2 regions of the Rhizobium sp. P44RR-XXIV genome follow, and region 2 is predicted to be linked to the other one. Evidence: riboswitches for the same ligand, from Rfam matches in the RefSeq annotation. Region 2 holds a riboswitch; the other holds the start of a gene.
The links. A riboswitch is a leader RNA that binds a small molecule or an ion and turns the genes downstream of it on or off. The one in region 2 is predicted to bind cobalamin.
Positions count from the first base shown of each region.

Region 1: it holds a riboswitch for cobalamin, as region 2 does, so the genes downstream of both, metE (5-methyltetrahydropteroyltriglutamate--homocysteine S-methyltransferase) here and cobU (bifunctional adenosylcobinamide kinase/adenosylcobinamide-phosphate guanylyltransferase) in region 2, are expected to answer to the same signal.

Region 1 is NZ_MPVZ02000029.1:1,540,399-1,543,952, reverse strand. Features, by position in the region: gene BSK43_RS33030 (iron ABC transporter permease) at 1-334, shown strand, start outside; gene BSK43_RS33025 (ABC transporter ATP-binding protein) at 331-1,095, shown strand; gene BSK43_RS33020 (methyltransferase domain-containing protein) at 1,100-1,951, shown strand; cobalamin riboswitch at 2,048-2,264, shown strand; gene metE (5-methyltetrahydropteroyltriglutamate--homocysteine S-methyltransferase) at 2,363-3,554, shown strand, end outside.
Region 2 is NZ_MPVZ02000028.1:483,904-487,457, reverse strand. Features, by position in the region: partial or broken gene cobN (cobaltochelatase subunit CobN) at 1-6, opposite strand, end outside; gene cobW (cobalamin biosynthesis protein CobW) at 16-1,065, opposite strand; gene cobU (bifunctional adenosylcobinamide kinase/adenosylcobinamide-phosphate guanylyltransferase) at 1,071-1,595, opposite strand; cobalamin riboswitch at 1,732-2,129, opposite strand; gene BSK43_RS19445 (chloride channel protein) at 2,309-3,554, shown strand, end outside.

The sequences.
Region 1 (3,554 bases), on a different contig from region 2:
CGATGCCGCGGCTTCGCTCGGCATAGCGGTGCGCCGCGCGCAGATCGTCCTGCTCGGAACGACGGCATTCATGACGGCGGCGGTGGTCAGCATTGTCGGCTCGATCGGCTTCGTCGGGCTCGTCATTCCGCATGCGGCCCGTTTCATGGTCGGTCCCAATCACGATCGCTTATTGCCGGCGTCGGCACTCGGCGGCGCAATCTTCATGGTCGGCGCCGATATCGTCTCGAGGATCATCATTCCCCAGCAGATCCTGCCGATCGGTGTAGTGACCGCGCTGTTCGGCGCTCCGGCCTTCGCCATCATTCTTTATCGCGCCCGGAGGACGGCATGAGCATCGCGGTCGACAAGGTGACTTTTGCCGCCGGCAACACGCTGATCGTCAACGGCATCAGCCTGACGGTGGAAAAGGGAAAGGTGCTGGGTCTCCTCGGGCCGAACGGCTCCGGCAAATCTAGCCTTCTGCGGCTGATCTGCCGGCTCCGCAAGGTGAAGAGCGGCGTCATCCGTCTCGGTGGCGACGACATAGCCTCCATTTCGCGTGGCGATATCGCCCGCCGTGTCGCGCTGGTGGAGCAGCAGGCAACGACGGACATGCAGGTGACGGTCATCGATGTCGTGCGTCTTGGGCGGACACCGCATCGCGGCCCGCTTTCCTCCTGGAGCGCTGGCGACGATATTGCGGTCTTCGATGCGCTTGCCCGCGTCGGCATGAGGGATCGAGCCGGGCAGCTTTGGCAAACCTTGTCGGGCGGCGAGCGGCAGCGTGTTCATATTGCCCGGGCGCTGGCACAGACCCCGAGCGAATTGCTGCTCGATGAGCCGACGAACCATCTCGATATCCAGCATCAGCTCGACATTCTGGGCCTGGTTTCCAAGCTCGACGTGACCTCCATCGTCGCGTTGCACGATCTCAATCTGGCGGCGATGTTCTGCGACAGTCTCGCCGTGCTGCAGAAGGGTGAGGTGGTGGCTGCCGGACCGCCGGAGGAAGTCTTGACGCAGGAGCTGATCGAGCGGGTCTTCGGCGTACGCGCCCATGTCCAGAAGTCCGCCGTCCACGGTCGCTGCAACATTCAATATATGGCGGGCTGATCTGATGGACGGTGCCAATTTCCACCTCAAGGAAGAAATCAGGGACTATTGGTCGAAGCGATCGGAGACCTTCGATCTTGCTTTCGGCCACAGGATAGCACCCGGCCCCGAGGCAGACGCCTGGCAGAAGCCGATCCGCGCAGCGCTTGGCTCCCAGCCAAAGCGTGTTCTGGAGCTTGCCTGCGGCACCGGTGAGGTGACGCGGCTGATCCATGATCTCGGTCACGAGGTGACGGCGCTGGATTTTTCCGAAGCGATGCTGGCCGTCGCGCGCAAGAAACATGCGGGCAAGCCGCGTCTTCGGTTCCTGCTGGCCGATGCCGAACAGACTATGGAGCCGGATGCGGCCTATGATGCAATCGTCTGCCGGCATCTTGTCTGGACGCTGACGCAGCCGGAAGAAACCCTCAAGGAATGGTTTCGGCTGCTCAAGCCCGGCGGGCGTCTTGTAATCTTCGATGGCGATTGGGCCAAGCCGAAGCCGAGCGGCTACATTGCAAGGCTGCTGATTTCGCTGATCGACCGCTTTATCGGCGCTGACCAGAACTATGACGGGGCTCTCAGCAGCCGCCATTCTCGCATCATGGAGGCCTTGCCTTTTGGCAGCGGCCTGCGTTCGGAAGAATTGACCCCGCTACTGTCGGCAGCGGGCTTTGCCGCCATTCAGCTCCAGTCGCACGGGCCTATTGCCAGGGCGCAGCGGAAGAATGCCAATCTGCGGAACAAGCTTCGAACCCTCGTTTATCGGCGCTTTATTCTGACCTGCATGCGGCCATGGACCCCCACCCATTTTCCGCAACGAAATCCAGTGGATGCGGTCAGGCCGGTCCTTGAACCAACCTCGCAGCCGCGATGATCCGGGTTAGCTTCCGGTTGGATTAGAGAGAGCAGCCGGAGCAAATAAACATATAAAGATTTGTTTATATCTATTGACAATTTTGTGCGCTTGGTGCGAAATCCCTAGCGTTATGGTTCTCTGGGGCAATCTATTCGCTCCAGAGCTAAGAGGGAATCCGGTGCGCCGAGAGATCGGCTATTCCGGGGCTGCCCCCGCAACTGTGAGCGGCGAGCCAATGTCCATTCATGTCACTGAGGCGATGAGCCTTGGGAAGACGGACAAAGGCGACGACCCGCAAGCCAGGAGACCTGCCACAACAAAATAACGTCCACGGGCGGGGTGTCCCGGTGGTTGCTGCGGCTGGCCGATATTGGCCGCGTCCGCACGCGTCCGCTTGACCCATGCCCCCACAACCAATGGGGTATGACTATGCCAACCAAAACTGTCCCAGTCGCTTCTCTTGGCTTTCCGCGTATCGGTCGCCATCGCGAGCTGAAATTCGCGCTCGAAGCCTACTGGTCCGGAAAAATTCCCGAGAGCGAACTCATCGAAACCGCAAGCAAGCTCCGGGCTGAAAACTGGTCGCTTCAGCGCGATAGCGGTATCACCCGCATCCCTTCCAACGATTTCTCCTTCTACGATCACGTCCTCGACACCGCCGTCATGGTCGGCGCCATTCCCTCCGTGTACGGCTGGAAGGGCGGCGACGCGCCGCTTTCGCTTTACTTTGCCATGGCGCGCGGCAGCCAGGGCGACGGCCATGCCGATTGCGGCCATACGCATCACGGCCAGGGCGTCCCGGCGCTTGAGATGACCAAGTGGTTCGACACCAATTATCACTACATGGTGCCCGAGGTTGCCGAAGACCAGGACTTCACGCTGACCTCGCAGAAGCCTGTCGATCACTTCCTCGAGGCAAAGGCGCTCGGTATTCACACCCGCCCGGTCATTCTCGGACCGGTCACCTTCCTGAAACTCGCCAAGGCTCGCTCGGCAACCTTCAAGCCGCTGGGCCTGCTGCCGAAACTGCTTCCGGTCTACGAGGAACTGCTGCGCCGGCTGAGCGCTGCCGGTGCCGACTGGGTGCAGATCGACGAGCCGATCGCCGTTCTCGATCTGACCGAGGGCGAGCGCCATGCCTTCTCGGTCGCCTACAAGGCGTTGACCGAGGCGGCGCCGGATCTGAAGATCATGCTGACGACCTATTTCGGCGGCCTTGCCGACAATCTGGCTGCCATCGCCGAGTTGCCGATTGCCGGTGTCCATGTCGACCTGACGCGTGCACCGGGCCAAATCGATGACGTCGCGAAGGCCGTTCGCAAGGATCAGGTTCTGTCGCTCGGTATCATCGATGGCCGCAACATCTGGAGGGCGGATCTGGCCTCGATCATTAACCGCCTTCAGCCTGTCGCGGCGGCTCGCGGTGTCGAAGGCGTTGAGGTGGCGGCATCTTGCTCGCTGCTGCATGTTCCGATCGATCTGGAGCTTGAGACGGCGCTCGATGCCGACCTCAAGAGCTGGCTGGCATTCGCCACCCAGAAGCTCGGTGAGCTTGCGACGCTCGGCCGTGGCCTTGCCGAAGGAAAGGCTGCCGTCTCAGTGGAAGTCGAAGCCGCATCCA
Region 2 (3,554 bases):
ATGCATGGCTTTGCCTTAGACCAGGGCCTCGATCGCCTTGCGCACGATCCCTTCGTCCATCTCATGCAGGCCGATGACGACCAGGCGCGTGGCGCGAGCCTCGCCGAGCGCCCAGGCACGATCGAAATAGGTATCGATGCGGCTGCCGACGGCCTGTAACTGCAGGCGCATCGGCTTGCCGGGCACGTCAACGAAGCCCTTGAGGCGCAGGACGTCATGTTCGGAAATCACGTCCTTCAGCGCTTCGGTGAAGGCAACCGGATCGGCAATGGGGCCGAGTTCGACGACGAAGCTGTCGAACTCGTCGTGATCGTGCGGCGTTCCGTCTTCATGCTCCAGCTCATGGTGCGATTTGCGGTTGGCAATATCGCCTTCCGTACCGATGCCGAGGCCGAGCAGGATTGCAGCTGGCACATCGCCATTCTTCGCCTCGATGATCGTCGGCTTGCGGACGGTGCGTGACGCGACTTCGGCACGAACGCGGCCGAGGCCGGCGACATCGATCAGGTCGGTCTTGTTGAGCACGATGAGATCGGCGCAGGTCAGCTGATCCTCGAACAGTTCCTCGATCGGGCTTTCGTGATCGAGCGAATCGTCTTCGACGCGGCGGGCTTCGACAGCATCGTGATCATCGGCAAAGCGGCCGGCGGCCACAGCGGCGCTATCGACCACGGTGATGACGCCATCGACGGTGACGTGGGTGCGGATATCAGGCCAGTTGAAGGCGGCGACCAGCGGCTGCGGCAGTGCCAGACCCGACGTCTCGATAACGATATGGTCTGGGCGGGATTCGCGCTCGAGCAGCTTCGTCATAGTCGGGATGAAATCGTCGGCGACGGTGCAGCAGATGCAGCCGTTGGTTAGCTCGATAATATCGTCTTCCGTGCAATTCTCCGCGCCGCAGCCCTTGAGCACATCGCCATCGACACCGAGATCACCGAATTCGTTGATGATGAGGGCAATCTTCTTGCCGCCTGCATTCTGCAAGAGATTGCGGATCATCGTCGTCTTGCCGGCTCCCAGAAAGCCGGTGATGACGGTGGCGGGAATCTTTTCCTGGTTCATATGGATCAACCCTTCATTTTCAGCGGCAATCCCGCTGCGATAAAATAAACTTCGGCACTCGCCGCCGCGACCATCTGGTGCAGTCGGCCGGCATGATCGCGAAATTCGCGCGCCATGCGATTTTCGGGCACGATTCCGAGCCCGACCTCGTTGGAGACGAGAACGAGCCGCGATCGTGCCTTCGGCAAAAATTCGGTAAGAGCGGCAAACTCGGTTGCCATATCCCGCTCGGCCATCATCAAATTGGTGACCCAGAGCGTCAGGCAATCCACCAGCACGGCGCGACCGTCGGCGTCGATCGCGGCCAGCCGCGCGACAAGATTGACCGGCTCCTCATGCGTCTGCCAGAGATCGCCACGGTCGGCGCGATGCTGCGCGATCCGATCGCGCATCTCGTCATCCCAAGCCTGCCCTGTCGCCACGTAGTGGCGCTCCAGCCCGGTGTCCGAAACCAGCGTTTCAGCGAATCGCGATTTGCCGGAGCGCGCGCCGCCGAGGACGAATGTGGCTTGGGAATTCAAAGCGGACATGCGTTGTTCTCGCTCGCAGCAGCGGGCAAAGGCGGAATCCGGCCAAATCCGAAAAAGGGGCGACTGCACGCCCAAAACTCGTTTCTCGCCATGACAACCTCCGTGCTGGCAGCGGAACCAATGTCCCTGGAAAGGCTCTGCGCCCGGCACGTATGGCAGGTCTCCTGGCTCGCGGATAGTGGTGCGACGGGGGCGGACCGAAACCGGTCGCCCCCGATCGTACACCAGCGGATCTTTCTCGCCTTCCCGGCAAGACATCATGAAAAGGCGGACGATTCGTAGACAATAGAGGCGTCCAACCCCGGTAGATCATGATGCCACACCAGTGGCTTTTCCGGCTTGACGTTGCTCCACCTGTTCGCACCATGCGAACCATCGGCGGGATGGCCATCAAACCGGACGAAAGACCCTGACCGCTCTACAGTCGCGGGGTCGGCTGTGATGAGAACGCCCGGCTTGGGTCCGTCCCGTCACATTCCCTTTTCATCCCATGCGGCAGATCGCCGCTCAGGAACCATTCGTTATGCCGGCAATGATTAGGCTTTCACTTAGTTCAAGTCAATCAACGACATGGATGCGACATTGCATGTTCCAGCCGCGAACTTGCCGCATAATCACTGAAAACGCCGGTCTTTTTGCCGCATTTCTTTGATGTTAGGAGTTTATAGAGGTTAAGCCCTCATCTTCTAGAAGAAACGTGTCGTCCGCTCCCAATGTTGCAGAAATTCCAACCCCGTCGCCTCGGCGTGTTCTCGGCCCTATTCGATCTTGGTCGATTTAGAGCATTACTGCGTCGTGGTGAGTTAGGACTCGTTTTCGCCGGCGCGCTCGTAGGCGTCGTATCCGGCTGCGCCGTGACGGCCATGAGCTTCGTCTCCCGCAAGCTGCACAGCCTCATCTACGGGATTACGGATTATGAACGCCTAAGCTCGGCGGCAGTGGCTATACCCGACAAGTCGGTGTTGCTGATAGCACCGGTGGCAGGCGGCATCATTCTCGGCATATTGCTCTACATTCTGTCCCGCACCCGCAAAAAACCGATGGTCGACCCGATCGAAGCCAATGCGCTGCATGGCGGGCGCATGTCGCTCACCGATAGCATCATCGTCGCCGTGCAGAACCTGATTTCGAACGGCTTCGGCGCCTCTGTCGGGCTTGAGGCCGGCTATACGCAGCTTGCCGCCGGCATCGCCTCGAAGTTCGGCTACAAGATGCAGATGCGCCGCGCGGACTTGCGTATGCTTGTCGGCTGCGGTGCGGCCGGCGCCATCGCCGCCGCCTTCAACGCCCCCTTGACCGGCGCCTTCTATGCCTTCGAGCTGATCATCGGCACCTATTCCATCCTGACCCTGACGCCTGTCGTTGTCTCCGCCCTGATATCGACGATGATCGCAAGGCTGCTCGCCGGCGACGATTTTGCCATCGATATCGGCCATTTCGGCGCAATCGTGCCGGCGGATTACCTGCCTGCTGTCTTACTCGGCGCCTTCTGCGCCGGCATCGGCATCCTGATCATGCAGGGCGTTGCCTGGGTTGAGGAACTGGCGCGCAAGAGTTCCATCGCGCCGCCCTTCCGCCCGGCGCTTGGCGGCCTGTTCGTCGGCTTGCTCGCCTTGATATCGCCTCAGGTTCTGTCAGCCGGCCATGGCGCCTTGCATCTCAATCTCTCCAGCGACGTCACCCTCTGGGCGCTGGTCAGCCTTTTCGTCTTGAAATCCCTCGCCTCGGCGGTGTCGATCGGTTCCGGCTTCAGAGGTGGTCTGTTCTTCGCGTCGCTGTTCATGGGCGCGCTGCTGGGCAAAATCTTTGCCTATTGCGCCCCCTATTTCGATCACGCCACGCTGACGCCGGTCGTCTATGCCGTGGTCGGCATGAGTGCGCTTGCTGTCTCGATCATCGGCGGCCCCTTGACGATGACCTTCCTGGCGCTGGAAATAACCGGCGACTTCCCGATCACCG